DNA from 3 places in the Methylomonas sp. EFPC3 genome. Region 3 is predicted to be linked to each of the others. Evidence: riboswitches for the same ligand, from Rfam matches in the RefSeq annotation. Region 3 holds a riboswitch; each other region holds the start of a gene.
The links. Region 3 has a riboswitch for cyclic di-GMP ahead of PL263_RS03480 (VPLPA-CTERM sorting domain-containing protein). Riboswitches for the same ligand answer to the same signal wherever they lie in the genome.
Positions count from the first base shown of each region.

Region 1: linked by a shared signal. The riboswitch ahead of PL263_RS10575 (hypothetical protein) and the one ahead of PL263_RS03480 (VPLPA-CTERM sorting domain-containing protein) in region 3 are both predicted to bind cyclic di-GMP.
Region 2: linked by a shared signal. The riboswitch ahead of PL263_RS13740 (hypothetical protein) and the one ahead of PL263_RS03480 (VPLPA-CTERM sorting domain-containing protein) in region 3 are both predicted to bind cyclic di-GMP.

Region 1 is NZ_CP116398.1:2,351,018-2,355,734, reverse strand. It holds gene PL263_RS10585 (non-ribosomal peptide synthetase) at 1-583, shown strand, start outside; gene PL263_RS10580 (ABC transporter permease) at 585-1,592, shown strand; cyclic di-GMP riboswitch class I at 1,920-1,996, shown strand; gene PL263_RS10575 (hypothetical protein) at 2,096-3,190, shown strand; gene PL263_RS10570 (VPLPA-CTERM sorting domain-containing protein) at 3,183-3,842, shown strand; gene PL263_RS10565 (type I restriction-modification system subunit M) at 4,125-4,717, opposite strand, start outside.
Region 2 is NZ_CP116398.1:3,066,355-3,071,071, reverse strand. It holds gene recB (exodeoxyribonuclease V subunit beta) at 1-1,618, shown strand, start outside; cyclic di-GMP riboswitch class I at 2,150-2,229, shown strand; gene PL263_RS13740 (hypothetical protein) at 2,304-3,134, shown strand; gene PL263_RS13735 (hypothetical protein) at 3,216-4,004, shown strand; gene PL263_RS13730 (sialidase family protein) at 4,001-4,717, shown strand, end outside.
Region 3 is NZ_CP116398.1:770,531-775,247, forward strand. It holds gene PL263_RS03475 (hypothetical protein) at 1-839, opposite strand, end outside; cyclic di-GMP riboswitch class I at 1,283-1,364, shown strand; gene PL263_RS03480 (VPLPA-CTERM sorting domain-containing protein) at 1,405-2,190, shown strand; gene PL263_RS03485 (hypothetical protein) at 2,253-3,929, shown strand; gene PL263_RS03490 (POTRA domain-containing protein) at 4,074-4,717, shown strand, end outside.

The sequences.
Region 1 (4,717 bases), 1.6 Mb from region 3:
TTACCCGCGTAGTCTGCCGCTCGACGACATTATCGAGGCCTGCGCGCTAGGGGACTATATCAACCGCGATTCCCGCAAGCTGTCCGGCGGCCAGCGGCAACGCTTGTTGCTGGGCATCGCCTTGATCAACGATCCGGACATTTTGTTTCTGGACGAACCCACCACCGGTCTGGACCCGCAATCGCGCCACAACTTCTGGAGCTTGATTCGGGACATCAAACAGCGCGGCAAGACCATCGTCCTGACCACGCATTACATGGAGGAAGCCGAGCAGCTTTGCGACGAAATCGCCATCATGGATCAAGGCCGGATTATCGTCCAGGACACGCCGGAGAACCTGTTGCAGGAGCATTTCGACGGCGTAATGATCCGTCTGCCGCGGGCCAGCGGGCTGGCGGAGCTTCCAGGCTTGCCGTTCGCGGTGAGTGCCGGCGCCGAAACGGTGGAGTTCGTCACCGCCAATGTGGAAGCGGCGATCGCCCAACTGACTCGGCTGAATATTTCGTTGGAAGGTTTGACGGTCGCCACGCCGAATCTGGAAAACCTGTTTCTTAAATTAACCGGCCACTCATTGAGAAGTTGAGATGAAGTATTTTTTGGCATTGCTAACAGCCCGCAATATCGAATTGATCCGCGACAAAGCCACCTGGGTCTGGAATTTCGTGTTTCCGGTGGTGTTGATCGTCGGCATCGCGGCGATATTCAACGACAAGGATACCGCGCTGTTTAAAGTGGGCGTGGTCGGCGAGGCAAGTCCGCAAATCAGCGCATTCAAGACCACCCAATATTTGCAGTTCATCGACTACCCCGAGCTGGATAAGGCGCTAGCCAAACTGCAGCACCATCAGTTGGATATGGTGGTCCGGGGTGGCTCGGAAGACGGTTACTGGATCAACGACAGTGCCGCGCAAGGCTACCTGTTGGAAAAAATCCTATTGGCCGGCGATCAAACTACGACCTGGAAAAAGCAAGTGGTTTCCGGGCGGCAGGTGCGCTACCTCGACTGGGTTTTGCCCGGCATTCTAGCCATCAACATCATGCACAGCAGTCTGTTCGGCGTCGGTTTCACCATCGTCAGATACCGTAAAAACGGCGTGCTTAAACGCTTGAAAGCCTCGCCGGTCAACGCCTTCGAATTCCTGTCGGCGCAAGTCGCCAGCCGGTTGGCGATGTTGATGCTGGCGATTGTGCTGCAATTTGTGGCGATGCACGCCTTGTTCGATTTTTTAGTCCAGGGTGCTTTTGCGCTGTTGGCGCTGATTGCGGTACTCGGTTCGGTAACCCTGATCAGCCTCGGCTTGTTGATGGCGAGCAGGACCAGCAGCGAAGAATTGGCCTTGGGTATCCTGAACCTGCTGACCTTGCCGATGATTTTGCTGTCCGGGGTCTGGTTTTCATTGGAAGGCGCGCCGACGCTGTTGCAGAACCTGACGCTGATTTTTCCGCTGACCCACATGCTGCAAGCCGCGCGCGCCGTGATGATAGACGGTGCCGGATTAAGCGATATTGCGCCGGCGTTATTGACGCTGTCGGCAATGACACTGCTGTTTCTGACCAGCGCTGCGCTGCGCTTCAGATGGGTGGAAGAGTAGCACCCGGATTCGCGTCAGTTCCGGCGGCGACGCGGGATTTCACGCGGCGATTGCGTGAGATAACTTAGTTTTCGAGGGCCGGCGCCGGATTCGCCGTGCCAAGCCTTGTTATTCAAGGCGAATCAGATTTGGCCTAGTGTTTGCTCGTCGCTAATTGACTCGAAAACCCGACTTTAATCTGCCTTCGCGGCCTTTCCGTTGCAGCGTCGCTACGCCGCAACTCCGCCTGCGTTTTGTGAGGAGACCGTCGGGAGCTCGAGTTATTGGAAGGAATTGCTGGAAGCTCAGGCAGTAATCGTTCGCGGAAGCAGCGATGCCGCAAGGATTGCGGCGCAACGCCACACCCGCCGCGAGGCGGAGCCGGAAAGCCACGGGTCTTGGAACAAGACGGCCGGGTTACCGGCGGGCAAGGTTTGCCGATAGACACGGCGTCGGCCGCGTCGATTTACAAACTTGGAACCCGCCGCATAACTTAACCATCGATAAATCTACAAGGAAAAACCATGTATCTATTTAAAAAACATAGCCACAAATTGGCCTCGGCCGGCGTTCTGGCAATCGGTCTATTCGGCGGACTGTTGACAACAACCGATGCCAACGCGGCTCTTGTTAGCGGCGTGGCGAATTTAACAATCGACAATTCCGCCTTTACTTCGGCTATACCGGGTGCCGAAGGTTGGTATATCGCTAATTTTTGGGATAAAAACCATAACGCCACGCCGATCACTCTGGATACAACCGGAGGCGTCGCGCTGAGCCAGACCGGAACCTTTAGCGTGTCGTTGGCGGTCAATAGCAATACCTCGACCATCAACTACGGGGCCGCTCGCAAGCAACAAGCCACGACGATGGACGCCGGCAACACCGCGGCCGGGCAAATCGGCTTGAGCGGCGCTTTCCGGATGGAGCCGGCGGCTGGTGGCACCTATCTGAATCCCGCCGATTTCTTTTTGAAAAAAACCGCCGGTCAATGGGACATCTTCACCTACAGCAACGGCTTTGGCCAACCGGCACTGTTCCGTTTGGTCAATGCCTCGGAATCGGTTAACGCCAACGGCGAGTTATCGCTGAGCGGCGACGTGTATTTCACGGCTCAATCCTTTTCCTGGAACTTGCTGTTGAATGGTAGCCAGTCGGTCAAGCTGGGCACTTTCAGCCTGACGCCATCGGCAGTACCGGTACCGGCGGCCGTTTGGCTATTCGGCAGCGGATTATTGGGGCTATTGGGTTCAGCGCGCGGAAAAAATCAGATTGTCCGCCTAAGCCGCCAGCCGGCACCGTCGTCGATCTGCCCGGCAATATCGGCGGTGCCGAGCCAATTTATCCCAGCCGCCAGTTACACCGGTTCAAACCCGGCGTCGGATCTAGCGCCGAGCGTTGAACGCTTCCGCCAGCAATGGCGCGGCCGCCTGGGATTTTCAGTTAGGGCCGGTATTGGAATCACCTCTAAAACAAGGAAACAAAATGAAATCTTTAAACGTTGTCGCGATCGCCGCATCGCTGCTCGCGACATCCGCGCACGCCGCCACCGTGGCCGGCGGTTCGTTGATTCTCAACCTGGACCGGAACGCGTTCGCTGCCGGAATCGACTTGGATAACACGCCGGCGCCGTCGATTTATGTAGAAGAGTATTTCGACGCTTCGGCGGCTTCGAAAACATTTGCCCAGTTGCGCGACTCCAACACGCCGGTCGATCTCACGAACTATGCGGCGAACGAAATCTCCGCAATCGGTCTTGAGTTCACCGTGAACGGCGCAAGCGTCGCACCCAATCCGACCAATCGGCACAACAGCCCGACGACTTTTAGCTTCGATCCCAATAACATCGCCGCCACCGCGACCGGAAACATCGGCTTGGCCGGCGGGATGCGTTATCGAGTCGATGTCGATCCACCGACCAACAGAGTCTTAATGGCCGATATGATCCTGGCATACAACCCGGCGGAGCAGCAAAAAACGCCGGAAAGTTCGGCGTGGGTGATCTATAACCAAGTCGGTTTTTCCGCCGTCGCTTTCGAATTGTTCGACGTGACAACGCAGTTAACCGGCAATGTTCTCACCTTGAACGGCAGTTTGGGGTATGGTTGGGGCTTCGACCATCTGGGTGCCGAAGTCGCTAGAGCCGCCAACGCCCGTATCGGCACCTTCAGTTTTCAAACCACGGTAGTCCCGCTGCCTGCCGCGGTCTGGATGTTCCTGAGCGGCGCACTCGGATTGGGCGCGGCCGGCTATCGGAAAAAAGCCGCTTGATGCGGATGTCGATAAACGAACGGCTGGGTTATTCCGAGTCGTTCATCGACGTTGTTACGGCCTGAGCGTAGCCATCGCCGCCATGTCGTGCCGTCGGTTGGCCGTCGGGCTGCAGCATCCGGGCAGTGTCGGTTTTCCTGAGATACTGTGAGACATAAAAACCCGCGAAGCTAGACCCTTCGCCGGATTTGATACATATTGGGTATTTCCGGTACTACACCGAGGACTGCTCGATGATGCCCGCGGCCCACTTGCGGAACTGTAAGCCCGCTTTGATTTTTTTCACGCTTGCGCTTCCGGTGCGGCCATCAGCTGATTTAACCGAGCCAGAGCATCCGCCACGATCCTTCCTTGCGCCGCGATGCTTTCAATGATTTCACCCGGCGTACGGTCATCAATCACTGCCACCGCGTTGGGGTTGACGGCTTTCAGGTCGAACACCGCCGCGTCGATGGCTGCAGCCTCGGCCTCAAGATCGCGAGCCGCTTTTTCCTGCTCGCGAATATCCGTTTCCAATGTCTCGATCTGTTTCGCGTCGGCTTTGGCTTTCTTCAGTTGCTTGAGGCGTTCTTTCAGATCCACCACAGTTGCCTTGATGCCAGCAGCCTTGTCCTGCAACGGCTGCATTTCCTCGCGCGCCTTGGCGCGGCGGGCGGTGAAATCCACCGTCCAGGAATAGCGGCTGGCACCCTCGGCTTGGCCGTGGTGTTGCAGCATGCGGGCGTAGCTGGGGAAAGGCTTGCCTGCGTTTTCTTCATCGGCCAGCCAGTCGGTAGTGAGGATAGCGGGCAAGGCATCATCCGCCAGTATTTCGCCATCCTTGCCAAAGCCGAAGTGCGCCAGCGTCAGCGGGGTTTTCTTGCCCACCTTGACCC
Region 2 (4,717 bases), 2.1 Mb from region 3:
GGACGAGGCGGAGCTGGACGCTTGGGTGTCGCGCTTTCAGGACTATCTGCAATGCTGGCGCAACCAAGGCCTGCTGGCGACGCTGCAGCAACTACTGCGGCGGGAGCGGATCGAACAACACCTGTCGGAGCAACCCCAAGCCGAACGGGTGCTGACCAATATCCACCATTTGGCCGAGCGGCTGCAGCAAGCGGCGATCGACGAGCATCTGGCGATCAGCAAGACGCTGGACTGGCTGCGGCGGGCGATCCAGCAAGCGGCGCAAGACAGTAGCGAAGACCGCCAATTGCGGCTGGAAAGCGACGAGGACGCGATCAAGATCGTCACGCTGCACAGTTCCAAAGGCCTGGAGTACCCGCTGGTGTTCTGTCCCGATCTATGGCGGCGCAGCGACCGGCTGAAAACCGAAACCGCTTTGGTGCAATGCCACGAACACGGGACGATGGTCGCCGACCTGGGTTCGCCACAATTCGCCGAACGCCGCGAACAAGCCTTGTTCGAAGAATTGGCCGAGGACCTGCGTTTGTTTTACGTCGCGTTGACTCGGGCCAAGTACCGCTGCTATCTGAATTGGGCCGACGTCCGCACCAAGGAGCGGGCCAACGACTCGGCCATGGCCTATTTATTCGAATTCGCCGACTGCGATTTCGCCGGCCAGCAGCAGGTGCTGCAACAGCTGGCAAGCGCAGAACCGGATTTATTCGAGTACCGCCTGCTACCGGCCGAAGCGGCCGGCGAGCCGGCCGAATTGCCGGCCGACCGCCGTGCTGCCGACCTGGCGTTGGCGCATCGTCGCCAAACCCGCAGTCTGCACAGCATCTGGCAAATGAGCAGCTACACCGCGTTGGCGGCGCTGAGCCTGGAGCAGACGCCGGAACTGCCGGCCGATAAAGCCGAAGAAAGCCACGGCCAACCGGCCGGCGATGAAGCCCTGCCGCGCGGCGCCCACACCGGCAACGTGATCCACAGCCTGCTGGAGACCGTGGCGTTTGCCGACTTGGCCGCGCGGCGCGACATCGGCCGCGCCAGCGCCCAAGCCTGCCTGCGCTACGGTCTGCAGTTGGCGCAACCGCAAATTTTGAGCGAGGTGCTGTACCGGGTAACGGCCACTCCGCTCAGCGAAGATCCGGGGTTTTGCCTGAAAAATCTGGAGCCGGCGCAGTGCATCAAGGAAATGCCGTTTTACCTGTCCATGCCGGGCCGGGTGGATACCGCCCGTATCAACCGGATCCTGGCCGCCTGTCCGGCCTATCAGGCGCTGGACTCCAAACAAATCAGCGGCTATCTGACCGGTTTCATTGATCTGGTCTGTTGTTACGGCGGCCGCTACTTTGTAATGGATTACAAAACCAACGCCTTGGCGGACTATAGCCAGGCCAGCCTGCTGCAGGCCATGCGCGAACACAATTACGGCCTGCAATATTGGCTGTACAGTCTGGTGTTGCACGCATACCTGGGCCAACGCCTGCCGGACTACGATTACGCCCGCCATTTCGGCGGCGTCAAGTACTTGTTCGTGCGCGGCATGGAGCCCGAGCGGCCGGCAAGCGGTGTGTTCGCCGACCGCCCGGAGCAAGGTCTGCTTGGCGATCTGGCCGATGTGTTCTTCCGTACCTAGCGGATTTTCAGCGCTGCTACGATTTAAAAATCCGATTTTGCCTATTCTCGTGGTAGCTTGGCGGCGTCGATCCGGCCAGGGACAATCTAAATATGTTAAATCACCCAGGCCGGTATCGGGATTTGCCGATATCCAGCCAAAGAGCCAGCCAATACAATAAGTTACCATTTGCCGCTTAGGGGGTGTTTGGGTTAAATCCCCTAACTTCCGTCGTCCGTTTCATCGCTTGGGCTTGTCGTCATCAGACCAAGCTCTAGCGGACATCCATTCTCTCAATCGCGACTCGAATCTCCCGTCCACCCTGTCCGGCCCCGCCGTTCCTGATATTTCAGCCGCTCGGCTTCCCGCTCCAGCCTGCTGAATCGGCATCTGGTTTTATTTGTTAGGACTGGCACGGTATCTGCTGAACTCCTGTTGTAGCGTTTGCCAGCGTTCTGGTGGCGGCTGTGGCCCGCCCGACCGGTGCGTTAGCAACCGCCGCTCACTAAGGGAATATGCCGTTCGGGGTCCAGCCGTCCGGTTTTCAAGGAGGGAGCACTTCGCCACATCCGCCGCAAGGTGGAGCCGGAAAGCCGCGGATCTCGCCAGCTCGAGACAGCCGGGCCGCCTCTCGTGCGAGAGTCATCGACGGCTTGAGTCGTTCAAGCCGCTTATAGCGTTTATATCTTTCATTTAGGAAAAAAGTATGCAAAAGATCGGATCGAAATCGCTGCGGCTACGCTGCGTCCTGGCTGCTGGCGCGCTGGCAATCGCTAACGTGGCAAGTGCGGGCACGCTGAACGGCGGGGTGTTCCAAATTTCCTATGACAATCCCGATGATTTGTTGTCGGGCTTGACCTTGGGCGACGGCGCGATCACTTCGTATTATGTCGCCAATTATTTCGACAAGTCGTTGGCGGACAATATGAATGTGTCGCAAATGCTTGGCGTGGCAAACGATACCTACCCGGCGCCTGCGACGCTGTCGTTCGACATCAACCCGTCCAGTTTGGCCGGTACCGGCATTCCGTTCGGTAGCGGCGGCCGCAACAACAAAGCGACCACGTTAACGTGGGGAAGCAGTCAGGACGCGTTGACCAACTCGTCGACCTTTACCGCCAGCGGCGTTGCCGGGCTAAACGGTGTGGTAATGACTCGCGGCAGTTTCACCGGTACGCTGCTATCCGGCGATTACCAATTCGGCTACGTCGCCGCTCGCAATAACGGCGTCAACAGCGGTTGGGCTCTGACCAACAACGTCAGCTTCTCGTCCACCACCTACGATACCCGCAACATCAGCGTCACCACCGACGGCGACAAACTGCTGTTTACCGGCGAACTGTGGTATTCCGCCAGCACCAGCGCCTTCCTGTTCGGCGGCGACGGCGTCAGCCAAGCCGGCCGTGCCGGTACCTTCAGCCTGATTTCTCCGGCTCCGGCCGCGGTTCCGGTGCCGGCAGCGGTCTGGTTGTTCGGTAGCGGTTTGTTCGGCGTGATGGCCTCCACTCGCCGTAAACGCACAGCCATTCCGGCCTAAGCCGGCTTTCGCACCCGGGCATACCCGGGTGCTTCGGCTTGGTTGGCACCGCTTTTCAAGATTATTTCCCTCAGCATGACTATGAGTATTCATTTAGCTAGATTTTCGGCGCTCCGCTTCGGCTGGGGTATGTTGCTGGCCACGGCGTTGTTATCCCCGGCGGAGGCCGCCACGGTATCCGGCGGCTCGTTGGTCGTGAACTTGGATCGCGACGCGTTGGCCGCCGCCGTGGATATCGACGAAACGCCTGCCCGGTCGATGTACCTGGAAGAGTTTTTCGACGCGCAAGCCTCGCGCAGCCGGAGCTATAGCCAAATTTTGGAAGACCACCTGGTACCCGGCGTGGCGGAGATTCCCGCAACCGGATTGACGTTTGCCGTTAACGGCAGCTCGGTCACCAACTTAACCAACCGGCGGAGCAAGCCGACGACCATCGATTTCGATCCGGCCGATTTCGAGGCCACGGTGACGGGTGCTATCGGCTTGGCCGGGGTGTTCCGGTTTCGGGTCGATACCGGCTCGGACTTCAATCGCATTTTATCCGGCGATTACACCTTGGAATACGACGCCGCCAATATCGACCTTGCTAGCGGCCGCTCGGCCTGGAGCCTGTACAACCACGTTTCTTTCCGCTCGCAGTCTTACAACCTGTTCAACGTCGTGATGGGACTCGATTCCAGCCGCTTCAGTCTGTCGGGCGATCTGGGTTTGGGAGAGGGCTACGACCACCTGAACGGTACCCGCGATGCGATTGTCGGCAATTTCAATCTGCAAACCGCGGTGGTGCCGCTGCCGCCGGCATTCGCGTTGTTCGCGGCCGGCTTGGCCGGCTTCGGCTTTTGCCGCAAGCCAAGAGGACACATGTTATGAAAATCGACCTAGGACAAGCGGCTAGCACCTGTCCGCGCCGTTACGCGCCCCCGGCGAAGCGCTTGGTGACGGCGTTGGCGGCTTCGATGCTGACCGCCGGCTGGACGCAGTCCGCGATCGCGAATCAATACAGCCAGGGCGCTTATATCAGTACCCAAGTCAATGTCACCGCCGACGGCAAAAATATCGTCGGCGATGCCGCCAACGAACCGAGCCTGGCGATCAATCCGCTGGACCCGGCCAATATGGTGGTTTCCTGGCGCCAGTTCGATTCGGTGGACTCGTCGTTTCGGCAAGGCGGATGGGCTTATACCGCCGATGCCGGTGCGCATTGGCATTTCAACGGCACGATCACCCCGGGCGAAGGCCGCAGCAATCCGACCTTGGATGTCGACGCCTTGGGCAATTTTTACTACCAGAGCCTGCATTTCGATCCGAGTTATACCTTTGTCCAAGACATCCAGGTCATCAAATCATTGGACGGCGGCCGCAGTTGGGAAGCACCGGTGTTCGCTTACGGCCAAGGCGGCGACAAGGCCCAAATGGCCGTGGACCGCAGCGGCGGCACCAGCGACGGCCATGTCTACCTGAATTGGCGCGACTGTCTGGCGGAAAAATGCTTCGTCCGCTCGATCGACAGAGGCGCCAGCTTCCAGCCGCCGCTGGCAATCCCGGAGACCCCGACCTTCGGCACGATGCGGGTCGGCAACGAC
Region 3 (4,717 bases):
GGAGCGATGCTGCACGCCGGGGTAGCGTCGCAGCCGGGGTCGCCGAGCAATTGCGCGCCGAGGCGGGTATCGAAACGGATCGTCACGCTGCTGATGCCGAATTGGTTACCGAATGCCACGGTTTGCCAAGCGCCGGCCTGGTAATCCAACCCGATTTTTTGGCCGCGTAATTCGCCGATCAGCGCTACTGCCTGCGGATAACGCGAAAAATAGTCCGCGATGGTTTGCAGATCGGCGTTGACAGTGGGTGGGTCGCCTGATTTTTTTTGGTAGAGCGATTGCAGGAACTCGGCGATGTCGGCTGCCGCGGCGGAATCAACCTGCACGTTCGTCTGTTTTTGGCTGTAGGCGGCGAGTACTTGCGCCGCTGACGGCGGATGCCGGTGGCGCAAACGAATCACACCATCGCCGGTGTTGGCGCTAGCGCCGAGCGGACTTGGCAAATGCTGGCCGGCCACCACGTTGACCGGCAAGAGTTCATCGGCGCCGACGCTACGCGAGACCGCGCTGAGGCCGATACAAAAACTCAATACCAGGCCGATGCCGCGGCGGCGGTTGGCGTCGGCCCAGGTTTGCTCGCGGCGGCGGGCATCTTCCTTCAGGTACAGCGCATAGCGTTCGGCGATGGCTTGCAATTCGGCGAAGGCCGCCGGCTCGTTCCGGCTCAGGTCGGCTTGGCAGACCAGGGCCGGGCGGCCGCCGATTTGGCAGGGATGCAGAAAATTGCAATCCGGGTGCTGCAGATACCAACGGTTCAACGCCGAGGTTAGGCCGGCTAAGTCGCCGATCGGCGGCTGTGCGCCGGCAAAGGCCTGGTGCAAAAGGTCGATTTCTGTCATGCGGGAAGGTTCTGGTTTGAGTCTGCCGGCGCGGGGCCAAGTGGTTCAGCCACTGTAGCAGCCGCGTAACCAGACCGGCAAGCCTTGCTTGTCTTTTTGCGCTCGCTACGCCGAGTCTGAGCGATTAGGAAGATTTAGCAACCAATACAACAGCATAGCCATGGCCTGAATCCCAGATTCGCGCGGCCGTGTAATACAAATGTATTACGTTTCATCAAACTGTAACCGACGCGTAACGAAAAACCTCGATTTCAACTGAAATAATTTGCCGCAACTGGAACTGCGCCGGAATGCGCGATGGTTCGCACAGTTAGGGATTGGACAGGGAGCAGGGACGGCACGCAGACGGAGCGGCGAGGGAAGAGGTTAGGGAGTAGGCGGTGGATACAAAAATGGTAGCGGGGAGAGCGGCGCCATCTCGGTGCATTGGTAAGACTAAGGAAGTGTGTAAAAGCCAAACCCGTCGCGAGGCGGGGACGGAAAGCTACGGATGTTGCCGCCAGGCAAGATGGCCGGGTTGTCACCTTGTGTATTTATTTAATTTTTAAATCATCAAGGAAACAAAATGAAAAATCTGAACAAAGCGTTATTAGCTACAGCTCTTTTGGCATCTTCAGCGGGTGCGAATGCGGCGATTTGGGCGTCGTCAAACACCGGTGCAAATGAAGCGTTTTTGTCTGTTTACGACAAAACTCAAAAAACCACGTTTACGCTGGATTTGGGTGTAACTTACAACGACTTCTTCAACAACAAGGATAATGCTGCTTATTCATTGTCTTTTGATTTGAACGCTCTGACTGCTGGTTCTCCAAATGCAAAATGGAGCACTTTCGCTGCCAATATGGATGCCGCCAATACTTCTTGGGGTGTAATGACCACTAACGCTGCAAAGATGTTTGTTACCGGCGAAAAATCTATTGCGAAATTTGCCACTTTGAACGCAGCTAGCAGTGTTGCAACTGTGATCAGAGGTCATGTTAGTCAAATCAACACTGGCGCATTAGCCGACAACGCTGGCGTTGCCAACGCTAACCAAGCGTCGACCAACCTTAGCTCTATCGTAGTCGATTCGGATACAGCCGGTACCGGTCAACATAACCAAAACCTGCCGTTCGCTACTATTTTTGGCCAAGTATCAGCAGCTGATGCGGATATCAATGGTTCAGAAGGCGCATTCTGGTTCTACAACCAACAAAACGGCAACAGCCAAACCTTGCAAAGCTGGCATATGAATTTGGCTGCAGGGAAATTGACTTACGCTGCTCCAGTACCTCTGCCTGCTGCGGTTTGGATGTTTGGCGCCGGTTTGATGGGCGTTTTGCGTTCTACTCGCCGTAAATACGCTGCATAAGACTCGAATCGGGGCGTTTTCCGCCCCGATTACCTTTATTACGTTCAATGAGAGACAATTTTATGAAAAAGTTAGTATTAGGCGTGGCTATTGCCGCAACGCTGTCTTCGGCAGGTGCGCAAGCTGCTTGGACATTCGGTCCGACTGGCGTCCCGGTGATTAACTCTGCCACCACCTACACTGTGCATTTGTCTGGTGCTTCTGCGGCGGAAAAATTCCTGGAAAAGCTGTTCACAGACGCAACTATCGCTGATAGCGAGCAAATCTGCGATACGACCAAGCCGATCTGGAAATTTCAAGATCCTGCAGCGACTGAGCAATATGCGTATCTGTGTGAAAGAGCACCGGCAAACACCTCGTTGCCGACTGGTAAAGCAAACATCTTGATCTACAAACGTAGCGCCGGCGGTTCTGCGTTCGGTGTCAGCCCTATTGTTGCCGAAGCTAACGGCGATACCGCGGGCGCTTCTATCGAGTTCTTGAAAATCTCCAGTTCAACCACCTTTGCTAACGGCGGGTGCGATGTGGTGTCTAATCCGGTTGCGGGTACCAGCAGCTCTAACGGTACTTTAGGCGTCGTGAAGTGCGCTTACGATCCGGCTAACCCTGCCAGACATGAAAAGAAAATTCCTGATTTTGGCGTTTCCGACGTCGACCCTGGTCAATTCAAAGGTGTTAATGCTCCAATCGATCCGGCAACCGGTTCACCGTATCCGGACGTCTCTACCGACGACGTCTCTAAACTCACTGTAAAGGCTGCTGCTGCTGTGGCGTTCGGCGTGCCTGTGACCAAAGGTTTGTACTTCACGCTGCAAGCGGCACAAAAAGTGACCGGCCAAGTGCCGTCCACTTGCGCCGTGGGTGACGAAACCGAAGCCTGTATGCCTAGCCTGACCAGTGCCCAGGTGGCTTCAATTCACGGCGGTCAGTTATCTGATTGGAATCAGCTGAAAGTAGGTACTCAAGGTCTATACGACTGGGCTGTGGCTCAAGGTACTTTGACAGCTTATTTGCCAGCGGCGGGTAAAAGTTTTCTGCATACCTGCCGCCGCGAAAACGGCTCCGGTACTCAAGCACAATCCAACATCAAATTCTTGAGTAATCCGTGCAACCCAAGTGCGTTAGTTCCTGCTGGTGACGCGGCAGTGGTAGGTGCTGCCGAGGGTGATGGTTACCCAATGGTCCATGAGAATTCCACTTCTGGCCGAGTCGACGAGTGCTTGAATGAGTTGAATGACGGTGTCAACAACTTGGGTACTGCCTTCAATAATACTTTCGGTAAACGTTGGGCGGTGGGTATTCAGTCTCTGGAAAAATCCACCACCACCTCTTCCAAGTACCGTTTCGTCAAAGTTGACGGCGTCGCGCCGAAATTGGCTAACGTCGTAAACGGCAGATACAAGGATTGGGCGGAAAATACTTTCCAATACTGGCCTTCTCATGCATTCGAAAGCTTGCCGTTAGTTGACGCGTTGATCAAATCTGCGGCATCTCCAACGGTAATGAGTAAATTGAATACGTTCTCTCAGACATTCCATAACGCTAGCGCTCCTGTCAGCGAGAAAGGTGCTTTCCTGGCCGTACCGACTAACTATGCGCCGGAAGCCAACGGTGTATATAGCTTCAGCAGACCGGTAAACCCTTATACCCACGCTACGACCAGCGCCGGCGCTGACGCTTGCCGTCTGCCCTCAGTCTACAACGACAGTGCATCGGCTCTGGGCGACTCTCAACTGTAAGGAATCGTAACCGGGGCAACCCCGGCCGGAGCCAGGGACGGCTCCACACCTGCAAAACCAGCCGTTTTCGGACGTCTGGTTTTGCTGTTTCAGGGGCTGTTACGGCGGTAAGCAACGGTAACAGCACTGTCATAAAGTTTTAACGTGGCAGAAATAGAATTCACGGCTACCGGTTTTCAACGGGAAAACCGGGCTTTAGGAAACAACATCATTTTTATGCAGGACACCGGAACGATAGCGTGCAAGCCATGGCTCAGGCTGGTTTGCGCCGCAGCAACCCTGATGACGGTTGCACAGGCAAATGGGGCGACGGCACAGGCAGCGCCGGAGCAAGCCGTAGCGGTGCAGGGTGCGGCCGAGCCGCAAGCGCCGGCAACCTTCGATTTGCTGGAATTGCGGGTCAAGGGCAATACCTTGCTCGACAAAAAACAACTGGAACGCACGGTCTACCACTTTCTCGGCCCCAACAAGAGCATCGACAACGTCGAAGCCGCCCGCGGCGCCTTGGAAGACTTGTACCGCACCAACGGTTATCAGACCGTCGCGGTCGACATTCCGGAACAGGATGTCAAGAACGGCGTGGTCTATCTGCAAGTAGTGGAAGGCAAAGTATCGCGCTTGCGGGTCAAAGACAGCCGCTATTTCTCGCTGGGCAAAATCAAGGCCGGCGTGCCTGAATTGGCGGAAGGCAACGTGCCCAACTTCAAGAGCATGCAACAGCAATTGACGCAACTGGCCGGGCAAAGCCCGGACCGGCAGATCGTGCCGGTGCTCCGCGCCGGCGAGAC